Regions from separate parts of the Streptomyces sp. NPDC059866 genome, predicted to be linked through region 2. Evidence: riboswitches for the same ligand, from Rfam matches in the RefSeq annotation. Region 2 holds a riboswitch; the other holds the start of a gene.
The links. A riboswitch is a leader RNA that binds a small molecule or an ion and turns the genes downstream of it on or off. The one in region 2 is predicted to bind cobalamin.
Positions count from the first base shown of each region.

Region 1 (15,281 bases), on a different contig from region 2:
TCTGCACGGTTCCGGCGCTGCGCGGCTCCTCGGCGGTCCACGGCACCGGGCCGTCCAGGGCGTAGTCGACCTTGAAGACGCCGGGGCCGTATCGGTAGCCCTCGTAGTAGCGGCCGAAGCCCGCGATGCGGGCCAGGGCGGTGGGTGAGGTGTCGAAGACGTACGCCCGGGCGGGCGGCAGGTCGTCGAGGCGCTTGACCTCGTAGTCGGTGTGGACCGTGCCGCCGAGGTCCTTCAGGTATGTGGCGAGGGCGTCCGAGATGGACTGGGAGCCGCCGCGGGCCACGGGCCAGCCGCGGGCGTGCGCGGCGAGCGCGAAGACCAGGCCGATGGCGCCGGTGGCGAGGCCGGTGAGCGGGGCCATCACATGGGCGACGAGACCGGCGAAGAGGGTCTTGGCCCGTTCGTCGCGGAAGCGCCGCATCAGCCAGGTGGACGGAGGAAGCCCGACCAGGCCGAACCGGGCGAGGGTCACCGGGTCGCGGGGCAGCGCGGTGAGCGGCAGGGACATGAAGTCGCGGGCGAGGGTGTCCCAGTGGGGCAGGAAGGGCGCCACCAGCCTGCGGTACGCGCCCGCGTCGCGCGGGCCGAAGGAGGCGGCCGTCTCGCCGACCGACCGGGACAGGACCGCGGCGGTGCCGTCGGTGAAGGGGTGCGCCATGGGCAGCTCGGGGTGGAGCCATTCCAGGCCGTAGCGGTCCAGGGGCAGGGCGCGGAACGCGGGTGAGTTGATGCCGAGCGGGTGCGCCGCCGAGCACGGGTCGTGGCGGAAGCCGGGCAGGGTGAGCTCTGCGGTGCGCGCTCCCCCGCCGATCGTGTCCCGGGCCTCGAAGACGGCCACGGAGAAGCCGCGGCGGGCCAGCTCCACGGCAGCGGTCAGTCCGTTCGGCCCCGCACCCACCACGACCGCATCGAGCATCGACGGCACCTTCGGACCCCTTCGTCAGCCGATGGCCACTGAGGATCAGGATATGCCGGGGTACTGACAGTGCTCGGCGACGGGGTGGCCCCGAGGCCTGCTCCGGGCTCAGACCGACGACGCCAGCAGCCCCGCCACCCGGCGTGCTGTCGCCGCGTCGCGGGCCGCGGTGAACGGCAGGGCGTTGCCGCCCGTGATGCGGAACGGCTCACCCGTGCGGGTCAGGTGGGCGCCGCCCGCCTCCTCGACCAGCAGCAGGCCTGCCGCGTGATCCCAAGCCGCTTCCCACGAGAAGGCCGTGGCGTCCAACTCGCCGCGGGCGACGGCGAGATATTCCAGGCCTGCCGAACCGCAGTCGCGGGGTGCGACGCCGTCCGTCCACAGGCCGAGCAGGGCGCGCTTCTGGTCGTCCGTCGTGTAGTCCGGGTGGGACGTGGCGACCTTGAGGTCCCGTCCGGGTGCGGGCGGGCCGGCGAACAGCCGCTCGCCGTCGAGGAAGGCGCCCTGTCCCCGTACGGCCGTGGCGAGTTGGTCGCGGGCGGGGGCGTATGTCCACGAGGCGAGCACGACGCCGCTCTGCGCGAGCGCGACCAGGGTGCAGAAGCCGTCGTCGCCGTGTACGAACTGGCGGGTGCCGTCGACGGGATCGACGATCCAGACCGGGGCGTCGCCCCGTATCGCCTCGTACGACGCGGGGTTGGCGTGCACCGCCTCCTCGCCGACGACCACGGAGCCGGGCAGGAGCGCGCCGAGCGCCACGGTGAGGTACTGCTCGGCCAGGCGGTCGGCGTCCGTCACCAGGTCGTGCGGGCCGCTCTTCTCGTCGACCTCGTGGGCGGCCAGCTGACGGAAACGCGGCATGATTTCGGCCGCGGCGGCCTTGCGGACCGCCTCCTCCACGTCGGCCGAGTGGCGGGCGAGAAACTCGTCGATGGTTTCGTTGTCTTCGATCATGCCTCCATGAGAGCACGCGCCACTGACAATCCCCACCCTGCGAGTGCACTACGGGTGGAATCGGCATGAACTCCCGATGCTGCACCCCACGGCAAGAAAGGGACATTCGGGACATCACCGGCCCACTGCGTACCCCTGCATCCCCCGCGGATTGGCCGCCGCCGACAGGATGCCGCTCTCCGGATACCGGGCGACCGCGCACAGCCGGCCCTCGGACCAGTCGTCACCGACCGTGACGTCATGGCCGCGCCGCCGCAGCTCCGCCACGACAGCGGGGTCCGTCCGCGCCTCGACGGTGACACTGCCCGGGTACATCCCGCGCGGGTAGAAGGAACCGGGGAAGCTGTCGTTGTGCCAGTTCGGCGCGTCGATCGCGCCCTGGAGATCGAGGCCGCCGCGTACCGGAGCGCGCAGGGCGACCGCCAGGAAGAAGTGGAGCTGCCACTGGTCCTGCTGGTCGCCGCCGGGCGTGCCGAACGCCATGACCGGCGTCCCGTCACGCAGGGCGATGGACGGTGTCAGAGTGGTGCGTGGCCTGCGCCCCGGCGTGAGCGAGTTCGGCAGGCCCTCCTCCAGCCAGGTCATCTGCAACCGGGTGCCGAGCGGGAAGCCCAGTTCGGGCACGACGGGGTTGGACTGCAGCCAGCCGCCGCTGGGCGTGGCGGCGACCATGTTGCCCCAGCGGTCGACGATGTCGAGATGGCAGGTGTCGCCGCGGGTACCGCCGTCGGCGGCGACGTCGGGTTCGCCCGGCACGGGGGCCGTCGGGCTCTTGGCGACGGTCGGCTCCCCGGCTCCCGGCGCGCCGAGGCCCGCGACGCCGGTGGCGGCCCCTCGCGCATGGGCGCACAGCCGCGGGGTGCGCCCTCCCGGGCTCCCCGGCCGCAGCTCGTACGACGCCCTGTCGCCGACGAGCTCACGCCGTGCCGCGTTGTAGACGCCCGACAGCAGCTCCTCGAGCGGCACCTCGGCCGCGTCGCCGTACCAGGCCTCCCGGTCGGCCATGGCGAGTTTGCAGCCCTCGATCAGCAGGTGGACGTAGTCCGCGGAGCCGTACGGGGGCAGTTCGGACGGGAGCAGTGCGAGCTGCTGCAGGAGGACCGGGCCCTGGCTCCAGGGGCCGGCCTTGCACAGGGTCCAGCCGTTCCAGTCGTACGTCACCGGCGCCTCGTAGCTCGCGGACCAGCCGGCGAGGTCGGCGGCCGTGAGCGTGCCGGTGTGGTGCTTACCGCTGGTGTCCAGGGTGGGCCGGTGTGCCTGCCGTACCAGCGCCTCGGCGATGAAACCGGTGCGCCACACCTGCCGTGCCGCCTCGATCTGCCCCTCGCGGTCCCCCGCCCCGGCGACCTCGGCGAGCAGCCGCTGCCAGGTGGCGGCGAGCGCGGGATTGCGCAGCAGCCGGCCGGGCCGGGGCGCCCGGCCGCCCGGAAGATAGACCTCCGCGGACGTGGTCCACTCGGTCTCGAACAGCTCGCGCACGGTCTCGACGGTCTCGCCGACACGCTCCACGGGCGCGTGCCCGTGCTCCGCGTATCCGATGGCGTACTTCAGGACGTCGGCGAGGGACTTGGTGCCGTGGTCGCGGAGCAGGAGCATCCAGGCGTCGAACGCACCGGGGACGGCCGCCGCAAGGGGCCCGGTACCGGGTACGAGATCCAAACCGAGTCCCCTGTAGTGCGCGACCGTCGCTCCGGCCGGCGCCACGCCCTGCCCGCACAGCACCCGCACCTCGCCGCCCGCCGGAGCGAGCAGGATCGGCACCTCACCGGCGGGCCCGTTCAGGTGCGGCTCGACGACATGCAGCACGAAGGCGCCCGCCACGACAGCGTCGTAGGCGTTGCCGCCGTCCTCCAGGACCGCCATCGCCGACTGCGAGGCCAGCCAGTGAGTGGAGGACACCATGCCGAAGGTGCCCTGGAGGGTGGGGCGGGTGGTGAACATACGGCCTCTCACCTCGTTGTTTCCGCGCATCGGCCGGACCGGTCGGCGCTCAGGTCTGTCCTGGGGAGAATGTGGGGAGTTCGGGCCAGAGCTCTCCTCCGCCCGCTCCCCCAGCAGGCTATCGATCGCCATGCGCCCCTTCTTCCCCGCCTCCGGCACGAGGGACGCGTACGTGCGCCTCAGCACAAGGACCGGGTGGCGAAGGCCATCTCCGGGATCGACGCCGAGGACACCACGATCCTGTGTTCGGGATCCGCTCGCCGATCACAGTGGCGGGACCGCGCCGGATGCACACCGGCTTCCTCGTTCCGCCGTCGCCTTTGTCGCCGGACGTCATGGGGACGGGGCCGGCCCGAGGGCACGCCGAGCGGTCGGCCGCCGGGTACGGACGGCAGGGGCGTGTCGACACCGAGATCCTCGTACGGTCCGCCGGTGGATGAGCCACAGAAGGGCTCCCTCAAGTCACGTCCTCGCGGGAGCCCTTCCTTGTGCCGCCTGCAAGTGAAGGGTGAGAAGACGATCACGAGCAGGACATCTGTGTCGACGCGGCTACGGCGTCACGGCGCGAGCAGCAGGCTGTCGCCGCGCTCCTTGGCCGCCGCGTAGCGCTTGGCCACGTCCTGCCAGTTGACGACCTGCCACATGGCCTCGATGAAGTCGACCTTCTGGTTGCGGTACTGCAGGTAGAAGGCGTGCTCCCAGGCGTCGAAGACGAGGATCGGGGTCGAGCCCTGGCCGACGTTGCCCTGGTGGTCGTAGACCTGCTCGACGATCAGGCGCCCGCTGAGCGGCTCGTAGGCGAGGACGCCCCAGCCGGAGCCCTGGGTGGTGGCCGACACCTTGGACAGCTGGGCCTTGAAGTGGGCGAACGAGCCGAAGGACTCGGCGATCGCGTCCGCCAGTTCGCCCACGCCGTCCTTCTCCAGCGGCTCGCCGCCGCCGTCACCGGTCATGTTGTGCCAGTAGATCGAGTGCAGGATGTGCCCGGAGAGGTGAAAGGCCAGGTTCTTCTCCAGGACGTTGATCGACCCCCACACCTCCTTGTCCCGCGCCTCCGCGAGCTGCTCCAGCGTGTCGTTGGCGCCCTTCACGTACGCCGCGTGGTGCTTGTCGTGGTGCAGCTCGATGATCTCGGGGCTGATGACCGGGGCGAGGGCCGCGTAGTCGTACGGGAGCTCCGGGAGCGTGTAAACCGCCATGTCCAACATCCTCCGACCTAATTGCAACTCATGTGCAACTGCACGCTAACAGCAGGAGCAGAGCCATGCCGATCAGGCGTTGGTCCTAGGACCATGAGCCGTGCCACGGAAGGCGCAGAAACCGGCACTCCGGCCTTGGGCATCGTCCGCGACGAACGCCGGCTCCAGCTCCGGCGGATCCAGGATGAGCGCGCAGAACCCAGCAGCCGCAGCACTCGACAGTCCGCGCAGTCCGGGTACACAACACTCGGGAGTTATTGCACACTAGTCGCAATAACTAGTCATCTGCAGAAGGGGTACTGCGTGAGGTCTGACCGGCCCATCGGCTTCCCTGCGGCACGCGGCTCCACACCCGGCACCAACGGCTGCCGCACAGGCGGCCTGACGGCCACGGACATCCGCCTCTGCACCGGTGAGGAGTTGCTGACGCACGCCACCGCGCTGCACTCCGTGTACGTCGACGCCTTCTGCGCCCCGCCCTGGAACGAGGACGAGGAGAAGGCGGTCGAGTTCGTCGGCCGGCTCGCCGGGACCGTGCACCGGCCGGGCTTCACCGCCGCGCTCGCGCCGGCGGGTTCGGCCGTGGCAGGCTTCGCCACGGCCTGGACCACCCGTGCCCCCTTCCCCACGGACCGCTGCTACCCGCAGGCCGCCGCCGGCCTCGGCCCCGAGCGCACCGTGCAGTGGCTGTGCGGCGCCCGCGAGATCGACGAACTCGCCGTCCGCCCCGCCGCCCGGGGCACCGGCCTCGCCGCCGCACTCCTCGATGCCGTCATCGCCGACGCTCCGGAAGGCCGCGCGTGGCTGCTCACTTCGATCCGGGCACCCCGGGCCGTCGCCTTCTACCGCGGCCAGGGCTGGACCCAGGCCACTCATCCCTCTCCACAGGGGTCAGGTATCGCCGTCTTCCTCGGCCCGCACCATCCGGCCCGTAGGACTGCCGGCCTGCCGTTATGACCGCGTACCTCCGCCCGCGTGGTGACAAGACCGCACCGCAGGGCCCGCCGACCGGCGACGGACTGATGCCTGGTGTGCCCGGGTAACCCTCCAATCGCAATTGACATGCAACAACGTTCTACAAGCAACAAGGTTGTGAGGCTCATGACGACCCGTCGAATACGAGGTGCCGCCGTCACGGCGGCGGCGATGGTGGCCGGGGTCGCCGCCTGCTCCGCCCCGAGCAGCGGCGGGAGCGACGGCAAGTCCGCCGACTCCGTCGTGATCGGGGTGGCCTCCGAACCGGACACCCTCAGTCCGCTGCTCGGCTACGGCAAGGACGGCAACTCCAAGATCTTCGAGGGACTGCTCGCCCGGAACGCCGATCTGGAGCTGAGACCCGCCCTGGCGAAGGCGCTCCCCGAGGTCACCGGCGACGGCCTCACCTACACGTACACCCTGCGCGACGGCGTGGAGTTCAGCGACGGTGAGCCCCTGACCCCGGCCGACGTCGTCTTCACGTACAAGACGATCCTCGACGCGAAGACGAACAACACCTCGCGGAGCGAGCTCGACGCCATCAAGGACGTCCGGGCGAGCGGTGACGACAAGGTCGTCTTCACGCTCAAGTACCCGTACGCGCCGTTCGCCGGGCGCACGGTGCTGCCCATCGTCCCCGAGCATGTCGCCGGCGAGCAGGACCCCAACACCGGTTCCTTCAACACCGAACCGGTCGGCACCGGACCGTACGTCCTCGCGAACTGGAGCAAGGGCGAGAAGCTCACCTTCAAGGCCAACCCGAACTACTGGGGCGGGGAGCCGAAGGTGAAGACGTTCACCATGGCGGTCATCGCGGACGACAACGTGCGTGCCACCCGGCTGCGCTCCGGTGACCTCGACGGCGCGGTCCTCCCGCCCAACCTCGTCGCCACGTTCAAGAACGACGACGGCATGAAGTCGTACGACGCGAAGTCCTACGACTTCCGCACCGTCACCCTCCCCACCGCGAACAAGGTCACGGGCGACCGTGCCATCCGGCAGGCACTCGACGCCGCCGTGGACCGCGAGGCCATGGTCGACAAGGTCCTCGACGGCGCGGGCCGCCCGGCGTACGGGCCGCTGCCGGTCGACGACCCCTGGTTCGCCAAGGGCATCGAGCGCACTCAGGATCTCGACAAGGCCAAGCGGATCCTCGACGAAGCGGGCTGGAAGCCCGGCACGGACGGCATCCGCGCCAAGGACGGCCGACGGGCCGCGTTCACCCTCTTCTACCCTTCCGGCGACAAGGTCCGCCAGGACCACGCCCTCGCCTACGCTTCCGACGCCAAGAAGGCCGGCATCGACGTGACGGTGGAGAGCGCCACCTGGGAGGTCATCGAGCCGCGGATGAAGAACGACGCGGTCCTCGCAGGCTTCGGCAGCACCGGCGACCCCGACTTCGGCCTCTACACGCTGCTGCACTCCTCGCTCGCCGGCGACGGCTTCAACAACATGGGCCGGTACGACAACGCGGCCGTGGACGAGGCGCTGGACACCGGCCGCCGCAGCCAGGACCCGCAAAAGCGCGAGGCCGCTTACGCCGCGCTCCAGCGCGAACTCGTGAAGGACCCCGGCTACACGTTTCTGACCCACATCGACCACCTCTACGTGCTCGCGGACCGCTGGGAGGGCCTGAGCACGCAACTCGAGCCGCACGAGCACGGCTTCGCCAGCGGCCCGTGGTGGAACATCGAGGACTGGCAGCCCAAGAAGTGACCAGAACCTCCCTGCCCTGGGGAGCGATGGCACGCCTGGCGGGGCGGCGGATGCTGTTCGCCCTCCCCGTCCTCCTCGTCGTCACCTTCGGTGTCTTCGCCATCGCCGCCGCCTCCCCCTTCGATCCCGTCAAGGTGTACGCCGGCACCGCCGCGCTCGGCGCCGACCAGGAGACCCTGGACCGGCTGCGGGACAACCTCGGCGTGGACCAGCCCCTCACCGCCCGCTGGTGGCACTGGTTGACCTCCGCCCTCGGCGGAGACCTCGGCCAGTCCAGCGTGATGCGGCAGCCCGTGACGCAGGTGATCGGGGAACGCCTCGTGTGGTCCTCCCTGTTGTGCGCGATCGCCTTCGTGCTTGCCGTGCTGACCGGCACCCTGCTGGGTGTGCTGGCCGCCCGCCGCCCCGGATCGATGCTCGACCGGACGGTCACCTCGCTCGCCTACGCCCTGGAGGCGGCACCGGTCTTCTGGATCGCGCTGCTGGCCATCTGGCTGTTCGCCCTGCAGTTGGACGTCCTCCCGGCGGGCGGGCTGACGGACACGGCCAGCGAGCAGGTCACCCTGGGGCAGGTGGCGAGCCATCTGGTCCTGCCCGCCGGAGTACTCGCCCTCTCCCAACTCCCCTGGTTCACCCTCTACGTACGCCAGGGGGTCGGCGACGCCCTGGCGGAGGACCCCGTACGTGGCGCCCGCGCGAGGGGTGTGAGTGAGAGGACCGTCCTGCTCGGGCACGCCCTGCGCTCCGGCCTGCTGCCGGTGCTCACGCTGGTCGGCTCCCGCGTCCCCGAACTCATCACCGGCGCCCTGCTGGTGGAGAGCGTCTTCAGCTGGCCGGGCATCGCGGCGGCCACCGTCGAGGCGGCCACAGCCGTCGACTTCCCGCTGCTCGCCGCCCTCACCACGCTGGCCACCGCCGCCGTCCTCATCGGCAACCTGCTCGCCGACCTCCTCTACGGACTGTTCGACCCGAGGGTGAAGCTCAGTGAAATGTGACTCCCATGGCTGAGGCCACGGTGGGGACCGAGAAGCGGTCCCAGGCCGCATGGCGCTCGGTCGGCCCGAACCGCCGCTCGACGCGCACCCTGCGGCTGCGCACCTCGGCCGTGCTGGTGACCGCGACCGTCCTCGCCGTCCTGCTCGTACCACCGCTGGTCCAACTCGACCAGCAGGCCGTCGATCTGTCCGCCAAGCTGCTGCCCCCGAGCTGGGCGCATCCCTTCGGCACCGACGACGTCGGCCGGGACCTGCTCCTGCGCTGCGTCTACGGCCTGCGGGTCTCGCTGCTCGTCGGCGTGGCCGCGGCCCTCACGGCGACCGTGATCGGCACCGCCGTCGGGGCCACCGCCGGAGCCCTGGGCGGCTGGGCCGACCGCGGCATCATGCGCGTGGTCGACACCGTCTCGTCCGTACCCCACCTGCTGCTCGGCATCTTCATCGTCGCCATGTTCCGGCCCGGGGTGTGGCCGGTGGTGGTCTCTGTCGCGCTCACCCACTGGCTGTCGACCGCCCGGATCGTCCGGGCCGAGGTCCTGTCCCTGCGCTCGCGCCCGTACATCGACGCCGCCGTCTCCGGGGGCGCGTCCCGGTGGCGGGTGGCGGTACGGCACCTGCTGCCGGCGGTCCTGCCCCAGGCCGCGCTCGCCGCCGTACTGATGGTGCCGCACGCCATGTGGCACGAATCGGCCCTGTCCTTCCTCGGGCTCGGGCTGCCCACCCACACCGCCAGCCTCGGCACCCTCGTCCAGACCGCGCAGGGCTCACTGCTCGCCGGACAGTGGTGGCCGACCCTCTTCCCCGGCCTCTTCATCATCGTCCCCACCCTCGCCATCGCCGGCCTCGCCGGAGCCTGGCGCGAGCGGATCAACCCCCGCCGCCGATCGGAGCTGACGCTGTGACCGAACGACCGCCTCAGCAACCGGGCGACCGGCCTCCCCTGCTGTCGGTACGCGGCCTGTCGGTGCGCTTCCTCATGCCCGGCGGACGCCGCGTCGCCGCCGTCACCGACGCGCACTTCGACGTGGCGGCCGGCGAGTGCCTGGCCCTGATCGGCGAGAGCGGCTGCGGCAAGTCCGTCCTCGCCTCCGCCCTCCTCGGCCTGCTCCCCGCCAACGCCCAGACCGCGGGCGAAGCCCGCCTCGGCGAGCTCGAGCTGCTCTCCGCCGACGAACGGACTCTCGCCCGCACCATACGGGGCCGCCGGATCGGCCTCATACCGCAGAGCCCCGCCGCACATCTCACCCCCGTCCGCACCATCCGCTCCCAGCTGGAGGAGACGGTCGCCGCACTGACCGGTGTACGGGGCCGCACGGCCGTGCGTGCCGCTGCCGAAGCGGCCGCCGAACGCACGGCGTTCCCCCCGGACCACCTGGACCGCCATCCCCACGAGCTCTCCGGCGGCCTCGCCCAGCGCGCCGCGACCGCCCTGGCCCTGGTGGGCAACGCGCCTCTCCTGCTGGCCGACGAACCGACCACCGGACTCGACCGCGACCTCGTGGAGCACACAGTCGACGAACTGCGGCGCCACATCGACGACGCCGACCGCGCCTTGCTGATGATCACCCACGACCTGTCCGCCGCCGAGCGCATCGCCGACCGCGTCGCCGTCATGTACGCGGGCCGCATCGTCGAACTCTCCGACGCGGCAGCCTTCTTCGGCAGCCCCGGACCACGCCACCCCTACAGCCGAGGACTCCTCCAGGCCCTTCCCGACCGCGCCTTCACCCCCATCCCCGGCATGCCACCAGAACTCGGCGACCTCCCCGACGGCTGCGCCTTCGCGCCGCGCTGCGACCGGGCCACCGACACCTGCGCCGGCTCGCCCCGTATGACCGACACGGTCTCCTGCCACCACCCGCACGTCCCGGAGGACGCCCGTGCTTGAACTGCACGCCATCACCGCCGGATACGACAGACACGCACCCGTCGTACGGGACGCCTCCCTGACCATCGCCCCCGGCGAAGCCGTCGGCCTGCTCGGCCCCAGCGGCTGCGGCAAATCCACCCTCGCCCGCGTCGCCGCCCTCCTGCACCGCCCCGGCTCCGGAACCGTCGTCCTCGACGGCACGCCGGTACGCCGCTGGCGCCACCGCGCGCCGCGCGAACTGCGGACCGCCTTCGGCGTCGTCTTCCAGCAACCGCGCCTCTCCTCGGACCCGCGGCTACGGCTGACCGACCTGATCGCTGAACCGCTGCTTGCCACCGGCCGACGTCAGGAATCGGCCGAACGCGTGGCAGAACTGGCCACAACCGTCGGCCTGACCCCCGACCTGCTGGCCAGACGCCCCCACGAGGTCAGCGACGGCCAACTCCAGCGCGCCTGCCTCGCCCGCGCCTTGGCGCTGCGCCCGCGCTGGCTGATATGCGACGAGATGACCGCCATGCTCGACGCCTCCACCACCGCCGCTCTCGTCGCGGTCGTCGAGGACTACCGTCACACCACCGGTGCTGGGCTGCTCGCCATCGGCCACGACCGCACCCTCCTGCAGCGCTGGTGCGACCGCACGGTCCACTGGGACACGCTCCGCAGCAGACCGTGCCTCATCTGACAGGCGCGCATCCGGGAACGGCAAGGCCCGCACCGCAGCGCGCTGCGCTGCGGTGCCGGAGGTGTTCGAGGCGCCTGAGAAGTGGCCGATCTCAGTGCAGTGTGGCGACGGCCGTGCGGTAGAGGACTTCCTCGGCGCGGTCCCACGACCAGCCGTTCTCGACCACCAGCGTGCGCCAGCCGGTGGGGCCGAACCAGAACCACAGCAAGTCTGCCGTCTCCTCCACCGAGTAGACGGGCGGTGGGGTCAACGTGTGCAGGTGGCGGGCTGTGGCGTGCAGTGCGTCCCGGTATGCCGCGGTGGAGCGTTCCCAGAGAGCCTCGCCCTTCTCATGGGCGGGCAGCGCCTTGCGGATCGCCTCGTGCACAACGAACTGGCCTTCGTTGCCCCTGCGGGTGCCACGAGCGAGTGCTTTCAGGACCGCCTCCGGGGTCCGCGGGGCGAGCACCTCCTTCATGGCCTGCTCGTAACCGGAGGCGTTCACGCCCTGGTCGACGATCCGGTCCAGGATGTCGCCCTTGCTCCCCACGCTCGCGAAGACGGTCTTCGAGGAGACGCCGGCCGCCGAAGCGATGTCCGCGACGGTCACCCGCCCGTATCCGCGGTCGGCGAACAGTTCGGTGGCCCGCTGAAGGATCAGTGCGCGTGTCCGCGCGGCTGCCTGCTCGCGCAACGGAGAGGCGTAGGGGCGCTGAGAGGACATGAGGCCATCCTAACCAGCACGAGATCACAGCTGCCCTAATCATTAGGTACTGTGTGAAGTCAATTTCCGCTCGACGTCGCGAGAGGCATGAACGCAATGGGAACGGACGCCACGGAGCTGGCCCATGGACTCTTCCGGATCCTCGAGACGGGTGATCCGGCACTGGCTGTCGATGTGGTCGGCGAGGACTTCCACAACCGCGAAGCGGTCGCATCGCCCCCGGCCTGTTCGCTCCCCGGGCCGGCAGCGGTTCTCGCCTCGAGCGCATGGTTGCGGTCGGCCTTCACCGACTTGCGCCTCCCCGTGATCGGTGTCGCCGACAACGATGACCAGGTCTGGGTCCGGCTGCGCATGCAAGGCCGCCACACCGGTCCGTTCGTCCGCTTCCGCGACGGCGCCCTCGACCAGGCCATACCCCCCACGGGGCGCGAGATCGACACCGAACAGATCCACGTGCTCGACATCCGTGACGGCAAGGTGGTCGGACACGAAGCGGTGCGCGACGACCTCACGATGCTGGGCCAACTCGGCGTCTTCCCTCCCGCCCCGGCCACCGCGCTGAGCATGCTCGCCTGGCGGGTGACCGGACGGGCCGCTCGTGCGGCCGCCCACGTCACGGCAGAGGCGGCCGAAGCGGCCGCCCTGCTGCGGGACGATCGGAGCTGAGCCGTCGAGGCGAGGATCCGACGAATCGCCGCGCCGTCCGGCGGGCGGGCCCTGCCATGGTGGGCCGCTGCGGCCGGCGTGCCGAAGCGCACACCGCAACCGAGCCGGCGTGGAGGTCACCGAGTGACGGACATAAGGGGACACTCAACGCATCAGCGCTACAGGCGAGTTACCGCGCAGGCACGGAGCGAGTTGGCACTTTCGCCTCACAGGGACTCGTGTGACACTGGCGTCCCGTCCGCTGTGCGGACCCCTCCGCACCGTCCCCCACGAGAAGTGCGCCGTGCGTTCTCTTCCTCTGCCGCTCGCTCTCACCGCGCGCCTGACTCCGGTCGCCGTGCTCGCCTGTGCGGGCTGGGCCCTCAGTTCGGGCCCGGACTCGTCGGCGCCGGCCGCCCAGGACCGGACGACCGGCAAGACCGGGACCCAGTCCGCCTCCGCGCCGTCCACGACCGCCGTGCCGAAGACGTACACCTCCGCCCCGGCGCCCTGCACCAGCCTGGCCAAGAAGACGATCACGTCGCTGGTGCCGGATGCCAAGACGGCCGGGAAGGAGATCGCCTCGACGGACAAGTCGGTCCGCCGCACCTGCTCGTGGAACGCGCTCAGTGGCTACGACTACCGCTGGCTCGACGTCTCCTTCGAGATCAGCGGCTCCGACGACGACGCGGCGAAGAAGTACAAGGAGCGGGTCAAGGAGAAGAGCGGCGGCGGCGAGGTGCCCGGCCTCGGCGACGCGGCCTACTCCGTCGTGAACCTCACCACCGAGGACGACCAGAAGACGCGCGAGGGTGTGGTGCTGGTGCGCGCCGCCAACGCGCTGCTGGTCATCACGTACAACGGCTCCGACTTCGAGTCGAAGGAGGCGCCCAGCACGGACGAGATCAACAAGGGCGCCATCAGGGCCGCCAAGGAGGCGGTGGCGGCCCTGGAGGACGGCCGGTAGAGCCGGCCGCCCTCCGAGAGGCGAGGCCTCAGGAAGCGGTCCGCTCCCGTGGCAGCATCAGCGCGACGTACAGCAGCAGCGAGGCGGCCAGCCCCACCGCCCAGCCGTAGTCGGCGAGCGGCTTGAGGAACGGGATCAGCCCGTCGGCCGGGAACGGACCCGACTTCGTGCCGTCCGCGCCCACGGTCGAGTACGAGCCGCCGACGGCCAGGACACCGCCGACCGCGAAGGCCACGATGGCCCGCCAGTTCCAGCCGGCGGAGTACCAGTAGCGCCCACCGGGCGTGTACAGGTCCGCCAGGTGCAGGACCGTACGGCGGACGATCCAGTAGTCGGCGATGAGGATGCCCGCGACCGTGCCGAGCAGACCGCCGACCACACCGAGCCAGGTGAAGATGTAGAACTCGGGCGTGGAGATCAGCTTCCACGGGAAGATCAGGATGCCGACGACGCCCGTGATGAGCGCGCCCGTACGGAAGTTGATGAACTTCGGTGCCAGGTTGGCCAGGTCGTACGCGGGTGAGACCACGTTCGCCGCGATGTTCACGGAGATGGTGGCGACCAGCACGGTGATGAGCGCGAAGAGCAGACCGAAGACGTTGTCCGCCTTGGCCGCGAGGGTGACCGGGTCCCAGATCGCCTCGCCGTAGACGACCTCGGAACCGGAGGTGACCAGCACGGCGAGGATCGCGAAGAGGGTCATCGTGGTGGGCAGGCCCAGGGACTGGCCCCAGGTCTGGGCGCGCTGGCTGGCGCCGAATCGGGTGAAGTCCGGGATGTTGAGGGACAGGGTGGCCCAGAAGCCGATCATGCCCATCAGGGACGGGAAGAAGACCGGCCAGAAGTCCGCGCCCCAGCCGAGCTTGGAGGGCTGCGACAGCAACTCGCCGAATCCGTCGGCCTGGACGGCGATCCAGATCAGCAGCACGAAGGCGCCGACGATGACGAAGGGCGCGGCCCAGTTCTCGAAGTGGCGCAGGAAGTCCATACCGCGGTAGATGATGGCGATCTGCACGGCCCAGAAGAGGAGGAAACAGAGCCACAGCGGCCATGGGTTGCCGGCGATCTGCCCGGCCTTCTCCCACTCACCGCCGGTGAGCTTGGAGCCCAGTGCGAAGATGCCGCTGCCGCCGATCCAGGTCTGGATACCGAACCAGCCGCAGGCCACGGCCGCGCGGATCAGCGCCGGTATGTTGGCGCCGCGCAGCCCGAAGGAGGCCCGGGCGAGGACCGGGAACGGAATGCCGTACTTGGGGCCGGCGTGGCCCGTGGCCAGCATCGGCAGCAGCACGATGACGTTGGCGAGAGCGATGGTGAAGACCGCCTGCTTCCAGTCCATGCCGAGTGCGACCAGGCCGGAGGCCAGGGTCCAGCTGGGGATGCAGTGGGCCATGGAGATCCACAGCGCCGCGAAGTTGTACGTCGTCCACTTGCGCTCGGCGACCGGGACGGGACGCAGGTCCTCGTTGGCGAAGGGGCTGTTGGCGGGGTAGGCCTCGGGGGCGAGCTCTGTCCGGCCGTCGGCGTCGACGGTCTGGGCGGCGGGCGACCCCGTGGGGACTGTTTCGGTCATGGGCAGGCCAATCGACAAAGGGGGACAGGAGAGGCCGTGCGGGGCGGGCCTTGTGCCCCTCCCCGGGGAGGTGGGGAGGGGAGACAAGGTGGGGGGTGGGGTCGGGTCCGGGCGATCAGGCGGCGTTGACCGCGGGGATGAT
Region 1 is NZ_JBHWJT010000002.1:379,786-395,066, forward strand. It holds gene ACFV7R_RS03980 (phytoene desaturase family protein) at 1-919, opposite strand, end outside; gene ACFV7R_RS03985 (inositol monophosphatase family protein) at 1,028-1,873, opposite strand; gene ACFV7R_RS03990 (gamma-glutamyltransferase family protein) at 1,988-3,814, opposite strand; cobalamin riboswitch at 4,000-4,151, opposite strand; gene ACFV7R_RS03995 (superoxide dismutase) at 4,372-5,013, opposite strand; gene ACFV7R_RS04000 (GNAT family N-acetyltransferase) at 5,395-5,970, shown strand; gene ACFV7R_RS04005 (ABC transporter substrate-binding protein) at 6,115-7,704, shown strand; gene ACFV7R_RS04010 (ABC transporter permease) at 7,731-8,699, shown strand; gene ACFV7R_RS04015 (ABC transporter permease) at 8,705-9,601, shown strand; gene ACFV7R_RS04020 (ABC transporter ATP-binding protein) at 9,676-10,587, shown strand; gene ACFV7R_RS04025 (ABC transporter ATP-binding protein) at 10,580-11,251, shown strand; gene ACFV7R_RS04030 (TetR/AcrR family transcriptional regulator) at 11,343-11,954, opposite strand; gene ACFV7R_RS04035 (ester cyclase) at 12,042-12,620, shown strand; gene ACFV7R_RS04040 (hypothetical protein) at 12,904-13,566, shown strand; gene ACFV7R_RS04045 (NCS1 family nucleobase:cation symporter-1) at 13,595-15,139, opposite strand; gene ACFV7R_RS04050 (TIGR03842 family LLM class F420-dependent oxidoreductase) at 15,255-15,281, opposite strand, start outside.
Region 1: linked by a shared signal. The riboswitch ahead of ACFV7R_RS03990 (gamma-glutamyltransferase family protein) and the one ahead of ACFV7R_RS20570 (energy-coupling factor ABC transporter permease) in region 2 are both predicted to bind cobalamin.

Region 2 (15,281 bases):
AGAAGTCGGGGGAGGGTGGGGGTGAGTTCCCGGGGCCGGCCAAAGATGCCGTAGCTGCGGGCAGTCGTGCCGCTGGGGCGATGGGGGTCCCCCCGCTCGAGCGAAGCCGAGAGTGGGGGAGGCACCCCGCCAGCGCTGGGCTGCGCGCCCACCCCGCACCAGCCCGGCAGCCACTCAGCTACGGCGCTAGACGGCGCCGGCGTCAACCGCTTCGGCCGGCGTCGCGTCCGCCGGGGACCGGTGGTCGAAGGCGATCAGCGGATCGCCGGTCAGCGGATGCTCCACGACGGCCGCCCGTACGCCGAACACCTCGGCCAGCAGCGCGGGCCGCAGGACCTCGCGGGGCGGGCCCGAGGCCACCACGCCGCCGTCGTGCAGCACGTGCAGCCGGTCGCAGACGGAGGCGGCGGCGTTCAGGTCGTGCAGCGACACCAGGGTCGTACGGCGCTGGGCGCGCAGCAGGGCGAGGAGTTCCACCTGGTGGCGGATGTCCAGGTGGTTGGTGGGCTCGTCCAGGACGAGGATCTCCGTCTGCTGCGCGAAGGCGCGGGCCAGCAGGACGCGTTGGCGCTCGCCGCCGGACAGTTCGGTGAAGCGGCGCCCGTCGTGCTCCGCCATGCCGGCGTCCGCGAGGGCGCGGGCGACGATGTCCCGGTCGGCGGTGTCCTCCCCGGCGAACGCCCGCTTGTAGGGCGTACGGCCCATGGCGACGACCTCGCGCACGGTCAGCTCGAAGTCGCCGCCCCGCTCCTGCGGGAGCGCCGCGACGCGCCGGGCGGTCTGGACGGGGCTCAGCTCGCGCAGGTCGGTGCCGGCCAGCAGCACCCGGCCCGCGGCGGGCTTCAGATGCCGGTAGACCGTGCGCAGGAGCGTGGACTTGCCGCTGCCGTTCGGGCCGACGAGGCCGGTGATCTCGCCCTCGTCCGCGATCAGATGGGCTCCGGCGACGACCGTACGGCCCGCGTACGCGACGTGCAGGTCCTCGACGTCGATCCTCACAGTGGGCAACCCCGATCTCTCAACTTCCGCTCCCCAGCCGCCGGTCCAGCAGATACAGCAGCGCCGGCGCGCCGATCAGCGAGGTGACGACCCCGACCGGCAGCTCCTGCGTGTCCATGGCCGTACGGCACACGATGTCGACCACGACCAGCAGCAGCGCCCCGAACAGCGCCGAGACCGGCAGCAGCCGGCGGTGGTCGCCGCCGACGACCAGCCGGCAGACGTGCGGGACCATCAGGGCGACGAAGGCGATCGCGCCGGACACCGCGACCAGGACGCCGGTCAGCAGGCTGGTCACGGTGAACAGCTCCCGGCGCAGCCGGACGACGTCGATACCGAGGCCGGCCGCGGTCTCGTCGCCCATCAGCAGGGCGTTCAGGCCGCGGGCGCGGGCCTGGAGCAGCAGCAGGACCGCCGGCACCGCGACGGCGGGCACGGCGAGCAGCTGCCAGTTGGCGCCGCCCAGGCTGCCCATGAGCCAGAACAGCACGCTGTGGGTCTGTTGCTCGTCCCCGGCCTGGAGGACGAGGTAGCTGGTGAACCCGGACAGGAACTGGCCGATCGCCACCCCGGCCAGCACCAGCCGCAGCGGTGCGAAGCCGCCGCCGCGCCGGGCCACCGCCCACACCAGGGCGAAGGTGGCCAGCGCGCCCGCGAAGGCCGCGGCGGACAGCCCGAGACCGAGCGCGCCGCCCGCACCGGCCCCGAGGACGATCGCGCCGACCGCGCCGAGCGAGGCCCCGTTGGAGATGCCCAGCAGATAGGGGTCGGCCAGCGGGTTGCGCACCAGTGCCTGCACGGCCGTACCGACGAGACCGAGCCCGGCGCCGACGAGGGCCGCCAGTACCGCGCGCGGGACGCGCAGCTGCCAGACGATGAGGTCGTTGGTGCCCGGCCGCGGCGGCTCGCCGGACAGCCGCCGCCACACCACGCCCCACACCTCGCCGGGCGGGATGGACGTGGAGCCCCAGGACACCGCCGCGGTGAGCGCGAGCAGCAGTGCCACGGCCAGGACCGCGGCGAGCGGCCCGGCGGGCACGGCGCGTGGCCGGGTGCGGGTTTCCGGGCTCTTCCGGCTCAGCAGGGCATCGGCCACGGTCAGCCGACCTTGCCCGGGTAGAGCTTACGGGCGATCTCCTGCACGGTGTCGGCGTTGGTGACGCCCGCGATGGTCGTCTGCTCGGAGCCGATGCGCAGGAAGTTGCCGTCCTCGACGGCCTTGAGGCCCTTGGTGGCCGGGTTGGTCTCCAGCCACTTCTGCGCCTCGTCGAACGCCTTGTCGTTGGCGGCCTCGCTGCCCCGGTTGCGCACTCCGAGCTGGATCCAGTCCGGGTTCTTGGCGATCACGTCCTCCCAGCCGACCTGCTGGAAGTCGCCGTCGCAGTCGGCGAAGGCGTTGCGGGCGCCGGCCAGGGTGATGACCGCGTGGGCGACCTGGCGGTTGCAGACGACGACGGGCTGCTTGGTGCCGGCGTCGAAGTCGAAGAAGAAGTACGTGGGCCGCTCGCCCTCGGGCGTGGAGCCGACCGCCTGCTGGACGGCGTCCACCTTCTGCTTCATGCCGTCGACGAGTTCCTTGGCCCTGTCGGCGGTGCCGGTGACCGCGCCGAGGGAGGTGATGTCGTCCTGAACGGCGGACAGGTCGGTCACCGGGGTCTTGTCCGTGGCCGCGCAGGCGGTGGACTTCAGGTAGACGCGTTTGATGCCGGCCGCCTTGAACTCCTCGTCGGTGGGCACGTCCGCCATCCCGCCCATGTCCATCGCCCCGAAGGTGTCGACGAAGACGTCGGCGCCGGAGCCGAGGAGCTTCTCCTTCGGGATCACGTACTCGCTCATCACCTCGATCTTCTGGGCCTGCGCGTCCAGTTCGGCGGGCAGGGTGCCCTTGCCGGGCGGGAAGCCGGTACCGATCACCTGGTCGCCGGCGCCCAGGCGGAGCAGCAGCTCCAGGCTGGAGGCGTTGCTGGTGACGATCTGCTTCGGGGCCTCGTCGAAGGTGGTCTCGGCGCCGGAGCAGTCGGTGACGGTCACCGGGTAGCCGTCGGAGACGGAGTTCCCGGCGGGAGCGTCGCCGGCCGAGTCGTCACTCCCGCCGCCGCACCCCGCCGCCAGTAAGCCGCCGAGCACCACGGCCGTCGTTCCCCACCACGCGCGTGATCGCATCACACCACTCCAGGATCCATCGGTACACGGGAGGACGAGTGCCACCCGCACACCAGTAGTCGGACCGGGCTCGGCTCAAGTTCCCGTCCGGATCCGGCCACTTGGGACGGGGCGGGTGGTCACCACCCGTCCGAGGTGGGAAGGACCACCACCGCCTGGGTCTCGATCCGTCCGCTGTCCTCGAAGTGCAGCGTGAACCGTACGAGGTCGCCCGTACGCCAGTCCGCCTTCGCCCGCACGGTGATGTCGAGGCCGTAGGGGGACATGTCGAGGCGTTCACCGGCCGGAACGATCACGGAGTCCACCGCCTTCCCGGTCGCCGCCGCGTCGCCGGTCATGTCGTGCCGGCTGAGGGTGCCCTCGCCGCCCAGGGTGTCCGAGGACGTCACCTTCGTCAGCCGGTCGCCCATGCCTCCGGAGTTGGTGATCCGGAAGAACGCCGCGGTGTCCCCGCTCTCGCTGTTCGGCAGGAAGACCCGCCCCCCGCCGACCTCGATCCGGGGTCCACTGCCCGCGTTGCCGGCAGCGGTCCACGCGGTCAGCGCCCCGAGGGCGATGCCGCAGGCGGCGACGGGGGCGACGGCGGCCCGCAGGGTGTCGGCGAGCCGCCGCCGGGTGGGCCGCCAGGTCGCTCCGCTCATGCGTCACCCCTCCCGGCCGGTATCAGGCCCTCGGCGGGCGACGGCCCGCCGTCCCCGGCAGCCGCCCCGCGGCTCTCCCCGTCGGCCCGGTCACGCTCCCGGCCGGGTGACGGCTGCCAGGCGCGCAGCCGGAGGCTGTTGGTGACCACCAGGACCGAGCTGACCGACATGGCTGCGGCGGCCAGCATCGGGTTGAGCAGGCCCACCATGGCGAGCGGCACGGTGACGACGTTGTAGCCGAAGGCCCACAGGAGGTTGGTGTGGATGGTGGACAGGGTGCGCCGGGCGAGCCGTACCGCGTCCACGAGCGCCTCGATGTCACCGCGCACGAGCGTCACGTCGGCCGCACCGATCGCCGCGTCCGTGCCGCCGCCCATGGCGATGCCGAGGTCCGCCCCGGCGAGCGCGGCCGCGTCGTTGACGCCGTCGCCGACGACCGCGACCCGGCGGCCGCTCTCGCGCAGCTCCCGTACGAGGTCGGCCTTGTCCTCCGGGGTGCAGCGGGCGTGCACCTCCTCGATGCCGAGCGCGGCGGCGACGGCGCGGGCCGGGGCCTCACGGTCGCCGGTGGCGAGCACCGGCTCGACGCCGAGCCGGCGCAGCCGGTCCACCGTCCGGTAGCTGCCGGGCCGTACGACGTCACCGATCTCGATCAGCGCCTGGGTCTGCCCGTCCACGCGGACCAGGACGGGCGTGTGCGCGGCGGCCTCCGCGGCGGGGAGGGCGTCCGTCAGCGCCTCGGGCAGTTCGTCGTCCGGTGCGACGACCTCGACCAGCCGGCCCTCGACCCGGCCGCGTACGCCCCGCCCGGCCGTGGCGGTGAAGTCGGCCACCTCCGGCAGCCGGGCCCCGGACAGGGTGCGGGTCGCATACGCGACGATCGCCCGGCCCAGCGGATGCTCGGAGCCCTGCTCCACTGCCGCGGCCAGCCGCAGCACCTCGTCCCGGCCGGGGCCGTCCGGTACGGCCGTGACGCGGGCGACGGTCATGTGCCCGGAGGTGAGGGTGCCGGTCTTGTCGAGGACGACGGTGTCGATGTGTTCGAGGCCCTCCAGGGACTGCGGGCCCCTGACCAGGACGCCGAGTTGGGCGCCCCGGCCGGTGGCGGCCATCAGCGCGGTCGGGGTCGCCAGACCCAGCGCGCACGGGCAGGCCACGACCAGGACGGCCACGCATGCGGTGATCGCCGCCTGCGGGTCGGCGCCGGCCCCGAGCCAGAAGCCGAGCACGGTCACGGCCAGCGCGAGCACCACCGGCACGAACACCCCGGCCACCGAGTCGGCCAGCCGCTGTGCCTTCGCCTTGCCGGCCTGGGCCTCGGTCACCAGCCGGGTGATCCGGGCGAGCTGGGTGTCGGCGCCGACGGCGGTGGCCCGCACCAGCAGCAGCCCGCCCGCGTTGACGGCCCCGCCGACCACGGCGGATCCGGGCGCGACCTCGACCGGCTCGCTCTCCCCGGTGACCAGTGACAGATCCACGGCGGAACTGCCCTTGGTCACCTCGCCGTCGGTGGCGACCCGCTCACCGGGCCGTACGACGAAGACCTGCCCGACCGTCAGCTCCTCGATGGGAACCAGGCGTTCGGATCCGTCGTCGCCGCGTACGGAGACCTCCTTGGCGGCGAGCTCCGCCAGCGACCGCAGGGCGGCCCCGGTGCCGTGCCGGGCCCGCGCCTCCAGGAAGCGTCCGGCCAGCACGAACAGCGGTACGGCGACCGCGGCCTCCAGGTAGACGTGGGCCATGCCGTCGTCCGAGGCGTCCGGCAGCAGACTGAACGCCATCCGCATCCCGGGATCGCCCGCGCCGCCGAGGAACAGCGCGTACGCCGACCAGGAGAAGGACGCCACGACGCCGAGCGAGACCAGGGTGTCCATGGTCGCCGTCGAGTGCCGCAGCCCGCGCAGCGCCCGCAGATGGAACGGCCATGCGCTCCACACGGCGACCGGCGCGGCCAGCGCGAAGCACAGCCACTGCCAGTTGCGGAACTGCCAGGCGGGCACCATGGACAGCACCAGCACGGGCACCGCGAGCAGCGCGGTGATCAGCAGCCGGCCCCGCTCCTGCCGCACGGCATCGGCCTCGGGGTCGGACCCGGACTCGGCTTGTGCACGCCTGCGCTCCCGGGGCGGCGCGGGCAGTGCGGCCGTGTACCCGGCCTGTTCGACCGTCGTGACGAGTTCCTCGGGGCGGATGTCCGGCGGATGACTGACCCGGGCGCTGCCGGTGGCCAGGTTGACCGTCGCGGTCACGCCCTCCAGCTTGGCCAGCTTCTTCTCGACTCGCCGCACACAGGCCGCGCAGGTCATTCCGCCCACGGTCAGGTCCGTGGTGAGCAGCGGGGGTGCCGGTTCCGTGGCCATCAGTGGCCACCCATTCCCGGCATCTCGTCGGTCTCCGGGTCCGTGCCCGTGCCCGGGGCGTCCTCGACGCCGTTGCCCGTGCCGGAGGGGCGCATGCCGGGCGCGACCGGTCCGGCTGCGGATCCGACGGCGTACGACACCGTGAAGACCAGGGTGAGGAGCAGGAGGAAACCGCACAGGGCGGGCGGTGGCGCCAGTCTTCGCAGCGCCTGGACGCCCGTTCCCGGGGAGGTTTGCTGTGCTTGTTCCATCACCGGCCTCCTGACCTGTACCGGTTACAGAGGTCGGGCCTGATGAGGGGCGGGTTCCCGGACGGTTCTGTGGCCTGCGTCACACACGAGTCCCGGGTGGTCACGGTCACATCCGGACGTAATACGGAGTCCGCCCGGGCTTCAAGGGTGAACGGGCGAGGACAAGGTCACAGCCCGGCCCTCTGCTGCTCAGGTGTCCACCTGGCCTACCATCCGAGCCATGACGGTCCTGCCCGACGACGGGCTCACCCTGGCCGCCGAGTTCTCCGACGCGACCCGTGAACAGTGGCAACGCCTCGTGGCGGGCGTCCTGCTCAAGTCGGGCAAGGAAGTCGAGGGCGCTGCGGCCGAGGACGCCCTGTCCACCACGCTCGAGGACGGACTGCGCGTCCGCCCCCTGTACACCGGCCACGACACCGCGCCCGAGCCCGGCCTGCCCGGCTTCGCGCCCTTCGTCCGCGGCAGCCGCGCCGAGGGCAACACGGTCGGCGGCTGGGACGTACGACAGCGGCACACGGCGCCCGACCCCGACGCGGTCCTCGCGGACCTGGAGAACGGCGTCACCTCGCTGTGGCTGGCCGTCGGCGAGGGCGGCATCCCGGTGGCGTCGCTCGGCCGGGTCCTCGAGGGCGTGTATCTCGACCTGGCGCCCGTCGCCCTGGACGCCGGGGCCGAGGTCGAATCCGCCGCGCGGGAGTTGCTGCGGCTGTACGAGGAGCGGGGCGTCGGCAGGGATGCGGCGCGCGGCTCCCTGGGCGCCGACCCGCTGGGGTTCGAGGCCCGGACCGGGCAGCCGTTCGACTTCGCGCCGGTGGCCGGACTTGCCCGGCGGTGCGCCGAGGAGTATCCGGGGCTGCGGACGCTGACCGTGGACGCGCTGCCGTACCACGAGGCCGGCGGCTCCGCCGCGCAGGAGCTGGGCGCTTCACTGGCGACCGGTGTCGCCTGTCTGCGGGAGCTGACCGAGGCGGGGCTGAGCGTCGGACAGGCCTGCGCGCAGCTGGAGTTCCGGTACGCGGCCACCGCCGACCAGTTCCTGACGATCGCCAAACTGCGGGCGGCGCGCCGGCTGTGGGCACGGGTGGCCGAGGTCTGCGGAGCCCCCGGGGCGCAGGTCCAGCACGTCGTGACCTCGCCGGTGATGATGACGCGCCGCGACCCGTGGGTGAACATGCTGCGCACCACCGTCGCCGCGCTGGCCGCCGGGGCGGGCGGCGCCGACGCCGTCACCGTGCTGCCCTTCGACCACGCGCTCGGTCTGCCGGACGCGTTCGCTCGGCGCATCGCCCGCAACACCTCCACGATCCTCATCGAGGAGTCGCACCTGTCCCGGGTGATCGACCCGGCGGGCGGCTCCTGGTACGTGGAACGGCTCACCGACGAACTCGCCCATGCGGGCTGGGAGTTCTTCCAGGGCATCGAGCGCAGCGGCGGGCTCGCGGCCGCCCTGCGCTCGGGTCGTCTCCGGCAGGACCTGGCCAGCACCTGGGAGGCGCGCACCGGCAAGCTCGCCGAGCGACGCGAACCCATCACCGGGGTCAGCGAGTTCCCGCACCTCGCCGAACGGCCGGTGGAGCGCACGCCCGCTCCCGCGGCTCCCTCCGGCGGGCTGCCGCGGGTGCGGCGCGACGAGGCGTACGAGGCACTGCGCGCCCGCTCCGACGCCCACCTGGCGGCGACCGGCAGCCGGCCGCGGATCTACCTCGCCGCCCTGGGCCCCGCCGCCGCCCACACCGCACGCCTCACCTTCGCCTCCAACCTGTTCCAGGCCGGCGGTATCGAGCCGGTCACCGAGGGCACGTTCGAGGACAGCGGCGCCACCGAGGCCTGCCTGTGCTCCAGCGACGCGCTGTACGAGGAGCAGGCCGCGCAGGCCGCCGAGGACCTGCGGAAGGCGGGCGCCCGCCAGGTGTTCCTGGCCGGGCGTCCCGGCCGGTACAGCGGTGTCGACGCCTACGTCTTCGCCGGCTGCGACGCCGTCGCCGTGCTCTCCGCCACCCTCGATCGCATGGGAGTGTCCTGATGGGAGGAATCCCCGACTTCGCCGGAGTCGAGCTGGGGACCCCGGCCGCCGACGGGGGCGCCGACGAGTGGCGCACGGCCGTGAAGAAGGCCACCGGCGGCGACGACCTGCTCTGGGAGACCCCGGAGGGCATCACCGTCAAGCCGCTGTACACCGGGCAGGACCTGGAGGGCCTGGACTTCCTGGACACCTACCCGGGTATCGCCCCGTACCTGCGCGGCCCGTACCCGACGATGTACGTCAACCAGCCCTGGACGATCCGCCAGTACGCGGGCTTCTCCACGGCGGAGGAGTCCAACGCCTTCTACCGGCGCAACCTGGCGGCCGGTCAGAAGGGTCTGTCGGTCGCCTTCGACCTGCCGACGCACCGCGGCTACGACAGCGACCACCCGCGGGTGACCGGTGACGTCGGCATGGCGGGCGTGGCGATCGACTCGATCTACGACATGCGGCAGCTCTTCGACGGCATCCCGCTGGACAGGATGACCGTGTCGATGACGATGAACGGCGCCGTGCTGCCGGTGCTCGCGCTGTACATCGTGGCGGCGGAGGAACAGGGCGTACCGCCCGAGAAGCTGGCCGGGACCATCCAGAACGACATCCTCAAGGAGTTCATGGTCCGCAACACGTACATCTATCCGCCGAAGCCGTCGATGCGGATCATCTCCGACATCTTCGCCTTCACCTCGCAGCGGATGCCCCGCTACAACTCCATCTCCATCTCCGGCTACCACATCCAGGAGGCCGGCGCGACGGCCGACCTGGAGCTGGCGTACACCCTCGCCGACGGCGTGGAGTACCTCCGGGCCGGGCGGGAGGCCGGGCTGGACGTGGACGCGTTCGCGCCGCGGCTGTCCTTCTTCTGGGCGATCGGCATGAACTTCTTCATGGAGATCGCCAAGCTGCGGGCGGCCCGCCTGCTGTGGGCGAAGCTGGTGAAGCAGTTCGACCCGAAGAACGCCAAGTCCCTGTCCCTGCGCACCCATTCGCAGACCTCCGGCTGGTCGCTGACCGCACAGGACGTGTTCAACAACGTGACCCGCACGTGCGTGGAGGCGATGGCCGCCACCCAGGGCCACACCCAGTCGCTGCACACCAACGCCCTCGACGAGGCCCTCGCCCTGCCCACCGACTTCTCCGCGCGGATCGCCCGCAACACCCAGCTGCTGATCCAGCAGGAGTCGGGCACGACCCGGGTGATCGACCCCTGGGGCGGCAGCGCCTACGTCGAGAAGCTGACGTACGACCTGGCCCGCCGCGCCTGGCAGCACATCCAGGAGGTCGAGCAGGCGGGCGGCATGGCGCAGGCCATCGACGCGGGCATTCCGAAGCTGCGCGTGGAGGAGGCGGCGGCGCGCACCCAGGCCCGGATCGACTCCGGGCGGCAGCCGGTGATCGGCGTGAACAAGTACCGGGTGGACACCGACGAGCAGATCGAGGTCCTCAAGGTCGACAACTCCTCCGTGCGCGCCCAGCAGATCGAGAAGCTGCGGCGGCTGCGCGAGGAGCGCGACGAGACCGCCTGCCGGGACGCGCTGGACGCGCTGACCCGGGCCGCGGGCGGTGACGGCAACCTGCTGGAACTGGCGGTGCACGCGGCCCGCGCCAAGGCGACCGTCGGGGAGATCTCCGACGCCCTGGAGAAGGTGTACGGACGGCACGCGAGCCAGATCCGTACGATCTCCGGCGTGTACCGCAACGAAACCGGCGAGTCCCCGTCCGTCGACCGCACCCGCGCGCTCGTGGACTCCTTCGAGGAGGCCGAGGGCCGTCGTCCGCGCATCCTGGTCGCCAAGATGGGCCAGGACGGCCACGACCGCGGCCAGAAGGTGATCGCCACCGGGTTCGCCGACCTCGGTTTCGACGTGGACGTCGGCCCGCTGTTCCAGACGCCCGCCGAGGTCGCCCGGCAGGCGGTGGAGGCGGACGTGCACATCGTGGGCGTCTCCTCGCTGGCCGCCGGCCACCTCACGCTCGTACCGGCGCTGCGCGAGGAGCTGGCGGCTGAGGGGCGCGAGGACATCATGATCGTGGTGGGCGGAGTGATCCCGCCGCAGGACGTGCCGACCCTGCTGGAGATGGGCGCGGCGGCCGTGTTCCCGCCGGGGACGGTGATCCCGGACGCGGCATACGACCTTCTGCAGCGGCTGGCAGCCGGCCTCGGACACGAGCTGTGATCGATCTCGACGCATATGTGAAGGGTGTGCTCGACGGGAAGCGGGCGATGGTGGCCCGGGCCATCACCCTCGTCGAGTCCACCCGTCCCCAGCACCGGGCACTGGCGCAGGAGTTGCTGACCGAGCTGCTGCCGCACAGCGGGAAGGCACGGCGGATCGGGGTCAGCGGGGTGCCCGGCGTGGGCAAGTCGACGTTCATCGACGCGTTCGGCACGCTGCTCACCTCGCTCGGCCACCGGGTCGCCGTGCTCGCCGTCGACCCGTCGTCGACCCGTACGGGCGGCTCGATCCTGGGCGACAAGACGCGGATGGAGCGCCTGGCGGTCGACCCGGCGGCGTTCGTCCGGCCCTCCCCCACCGCCGGCACGCTCGGCGGCGTCGCCAAGGCGACCCGTGAGTCGATCGTGGTGATGGAGGCCGCGGGCTACGACGTGGTGCTGGTGGAGACGGTCGGCGTCGGCCAGTCGGAGACCGCGGTGGCCGACATGGTCGACTCCTTCCTGCTGCTGACCCTGGCCCGCACCGGCGACCAGCTGCAGGGCATCAAGAAGGGCGTCCTGGAGCTGGCGGACGTGATCGCCGTGAACAAGGCGGACGGCCCGCACGAGCGCGACGCCCGCGCCGCGGCACGGGAGTTGTCGGGCGCCCTGCGTCTCATGCACGGCAAGGACGCCGCCTGGACCCCGCCCGTCCTGCACTGCAGTGCCCGTGAGTCGACCGGCCTGGACACCGTGTGGGAGCGCCTGGAGCAGCACCGCACCCTCCTGGACTCCACCGGCCGGCTCGCCGCCAAGCGCCGCGACCAGCAGGTCGACTGGACCTGGAGCATGGTCCGCGACGAACTGCTGGGCCGCCTGCACGCGGACCCGGCGGTACGGGCCCTCGCACCGGAACTCGAACAGCAGGTCAGGGACGGGCAGTTGACGGCCACGCTCGCGGCGGAACGGCTGCTCGACGCCTTCGGGGGAGCCGGCGACGGCGCGTCCCGCGGGGCGTGAGCGGGCGTCCGCCGCCCGCACGCCTCCCGGGGTGCGCTTGTCTCCACCCCTGACCGGGCACTACTGTCACCACGCCTTGGTGCACGGGAAATCCGGTGAAACACCGGTGCGGCCCTCGCCACTGTGATCGGGAAGTCCGGCTCCGGCCCTCACGGGCAGCCACTGGGTCCTTGTGACCCGGGAAGGCGGAGCACGGGCGGTGGTACCCGTCAGCCAGGAGACCGGCCAAGGCACGTCAACCATCCACGAGGTGCTGGAGAGGGTCTGCTGAGCCATGCACATAGCCGAGGGTTTTCTGCCTCCTGCGCACGCGGTCGCCTGGGGCGCCGCGTCCGCGCCGTTCGTCGTCCACGGAGTCCGGTCACTCACCCGTGAGGTCAGGGAGCACCCCGAGAGCACACTGCTCCTCGGCGCCTCCGGAGCCTTCACCTTCGTCCTGTCGGCCCTGAAACTGCCCTCGGTGACCGGGAGTTGCTCCCATCCCACCGGCACCGGGCTGGGCGCGATCCTGTTCCGGCCGCCGGTCATGGCGGTACTGGGCACCATCACCCTGCTCTTCCAGGCGCTGCTGCTCGCGCACGGCGGCCTGACCACGCTGGGCGCCAACGTCTTCTCCATGGCGATCGTCGGGCCGTGGGCCGGGTACGGGGTGTACCGGCTGCTGCGCCGGTACGACGTGCCGCTGATGGTCGCCGTCTTCTGCGGCGCGTTCGTCGCCGACCTGTCCACCTACTGCGTCACCAGCGTGCAGCTGGCGCTCGCCTTCCCCGACCCGGGCAGCGGATTCCTGGGCGCGCTCGGCAAGTTCGGCTCCATCTTCGCCGTCACCCAGATCCCGCTCGCGGTGAGCGAGGGGCTGCTCACGGTGCTGGTGATGCGTCTGCTGGTGCAGTCGAGCCGGGGTGAGCTGACCCGGCTCGGGGTGCTCCTGGCCGGCAACAAGACGGAGGCGGTGGCCCGATGAGCCGGAACGCGAAGATCAACTCCCTGCTGCTGCTCCTCGTGGCCGCGCTCGCGGTGCTGCCGCTGGCCCTCGGGCTCGGCGACGACGAGGAGGAGCCGTTCACGGGCGCCGACGGGCAGGCGGAGAAGGCCATCACCGAGATCGAGCCGGACTACGAGCCCTGGTTCTCGCCCCTGTACGAGCCGCCTTCCGGCGAGATCGAGTCGGCGTTGTTCTCGCTGCAGGCGGCCATCGGCGCGGGTGTCCTCGCCTACTACTTCGGGCTGCGGCGCGGGCGTCGGCAGGGCGAGAAGCGGGCGCTGGAGCGGCAGGGCGCCGACGGCGCCGACGAGCGGGTCTGAGTGCTGCCGATCGACGCGGCGGCGCACAGCAGTCGCTGGCGCCGCCGCCACCCCGTGGACAAGGCCGTGCTCGGGCTTGGACTCACCCTGCTCTCGATCTCGCTGCCGCCCTGGCCGGGTGCCGCCCTGGTCCTGGTGACGGCGCTCGTGGCGCTGCTCGGTCCGGCGGGCGTGCCCCGGCGCCGCCTGTGGCGGGCGTACCGGGTGCCGCTGGGCTTCTGCGTGACCGGAGCGGCCACCCTGCTCGTGCAGGTCGGCGGCCCGGGCGGGTTCGTGTCCCTGGCCGACGAGGGCCCGGTGCGCGCCGGGGAACTGCTGCTGCGCACCTCGGCCGCCTCGCTCGGCGTGCTGCTGTTCGCGTTCACCACCCCGATGTCCGATCTGCTGCCGCGGCTGGTGAAGGCCGGGGTGCCGGCGCCGGTCGTCGACGTGGCGCTGGTGACGTACCGCATGAGCTTCCTGCTGCTCGACTCCGTGCGCCGGATCCGGGACGCGCAGGCCGCCCGGCTCGGCCACACCACGCGGGCCGCGACCTGGCGTTCCCTGGCCGGGCTCGGCGCGACCGCCTTCGTCCGGGCCTTCGACCGGGCGGCGCGGCTGCAGACCGGGCTGGCCGGACGCGGCTACGACGGCACCCTGCGCGTCCTGGTGCCCGAGGCCCGCATCTCCGTCCGCTTCACGGCCGCGAGCACCGCCCTGCTGGCGGCGCTGGCCGCCCTCACCTTCGTACTGGAAAGGCCGCTGTCATGAGCGAGCCCGCGCTCGTCGCCCTGCGGGGCGCCTCCTTCGCCTACGAGGAGGGCCCCGTCGTGCTCGACGGCCTCGACTTCGCGATCCCCGAGGGGCGGGCGCTGGCCCTGCTCGGGCGCAACGGCAGCGGCAAGACCACGCTGATGCGGCTGCTCAGCGGCGGACTGCGGCCGCACACCGGGCAGTTGACGGTTCAGGGCCGGCCGGTGTCGTACGACCGGAAGGGCCTGACCCGGTTGCGGACCACCGTCCAGCTGGTGGTGCAGGACCCGGACGACCAGCTGTTCGCCGCGTCCGTCGCGCAGGACGTGTCCTTCGGGCCGCTGAACCTGGGGCTGCCCGACGCCGAGGTGCGCTCCCGCGTCGCCGAGGCGCTCGACGCCCTGGACATCGCCGGGCTGGCCGACCGGCCCACGCACCTGCTCTCGTACGGGCAGCGCAAACGGACCGCGATCGCCGGTGCCGTCGCCATGCGCCCGCGGGTGCTGATCCTCGACGAGCCGACCGCCGGGCTCGACCCGGACGGCCAGGAACGGCTGCTCGCCACCCTCGACGCCCTCCGCGAGAGCGGCACGACCGTGGTGATGGCGACCCATGACGTGGACCTGGCCCTGCGCTGGGCGGACGACGCGGCCCTGCTCACCCCGTCCGGCGTCCGCACCGGACCCGCGCCCGCGACCCTGGCCCGCACGGACCTCCTCCGGCAGGCCGGGCTGCGGCTGCCGTGGGGCGTCGCGGCAGCGGAACTGCTGCGGGCGCAGGGGCTGTTGGGCGAGAGTGCGGCCGGTCCGCGGACGGCGGAGGAGCTGGCCGCCGTGACGGCGACCGCCTTGTGATGCATGCCATACCGCGCACAGCAGTTTTTTACCCGGCTCGATGATTGCCGGGCGCCTGAGATCCGTACCTCTTGGCGTCCGGAGCCGTTCGCACCAGGAGGCAGAATGCGCCTGACGCGCAGCATGGTCGGAACCGTCTTCGTGGGCGGCGCGCTGACCCTGACCATCGCCGCCCTCGCCTACCCCGCCATGCTCGGGATCGAGAACACGTCGAGTGCCCAGGACCGCATCATCGCCAACACCCCGTACGGGCCGCTCACCGAGGCCGACCGCGACTTCGTCGTCAAGGTGCGGGCGGCCGGGCTGTGGGAGTACCCGCTCGGGATGATGGCGATGGAGCGCGGCACCACGCCGGAGATGAAGGAGGCCGGCGAGCACCTGGTCGCCGGGCACGCCCGGCTCGACGCGACCTGCCGCAAGATCGCTCCCGAACTCGGCATCACGCTGCCCAACCAGCCCTCCCCGCAGCAGGAACAGTTCGTGGCGACCGCGGACGCGGAGCGCGGCAAGCAGTTCGACACCACCGCGGTGAACATCATGCGCACCGCGCACGGGGGGATCTTCCCGGTCGTCGCCAAGATCCGCGCCAGCACCAAGAACACGCTGGTCCGGGCGCTCGCCGACCAAACCAACGACACCGTGCTCGACCACATCACGGTTCTGGAGAAGACCGAGATGGTCAACTTCGACCAGGTGAACTTCCAGCAGACCAACCCGCCGAAGATGCCCAGGGAACAGGTCACCCCGCCCCCGCCACAGCCCGGCGCCCCCGTCGTGG
Region 2 is NZ_JBHWJT010000012.1:242,309-257,589, reverse strand. It holds gene ACFV7R_RS20615 (ABC transporter ATP-binding protein) at 187-999, opposite strand; gene ACFV7R_RS20610 (FecCD family ABC transporter permease) at 1,019-2,095, opposite strand; gene ACFV7R_RS20605 (ABC transporter substrate-binding protein) at 2,098-3,162, opposite strand; gene ACFV7R_RS20600 (copper chaperone PCu(A)C) at 3,282-3,803, opposite strand; gene ACFV7R_RS20595 (heavy metal translocating P-type ATPase) at 3,800-6,163, opposite strand; gene ACFV7R_RS20590 (hypothetical protein) at 6,163-6,414, opposite strand; gene ACFV7R_RS20585 (methylmalonyl-CoA mutase family protein) at 6,635-8,437, shown strand; gene scpA (methylmalonyl-CoA mutase) at 8,437-10,614, shown strand; gene meaB (methylmalonyl Co-A mutase-associated GTPase MeaB) at 10,611-11,612, shown strand; cobalamin riboswitch at 11,673-11,857, shown strand; gene ACFV7R_RS20570 (energy-coupling factor ABC transporter permease) at 11,887-12,576, shown strand; gene ACFV7R_RS20565 (energy-coupling factor ABC transporter substrate-binding protein) at 12,573-12,917, shown strand; gene cbiQ (cobalt ECF transporter T component CbiQ) at 12,918-13,667, shown strand; gene ACFV7R_RS20555 (energy-coupling factor ABC transporter ATP-binding protein) at 13,664-14,503, shown strand; gene ACFV7R_RS20550 (DUF4142 domain-containing protein) at 14,609-15,281, shown strand, end outside.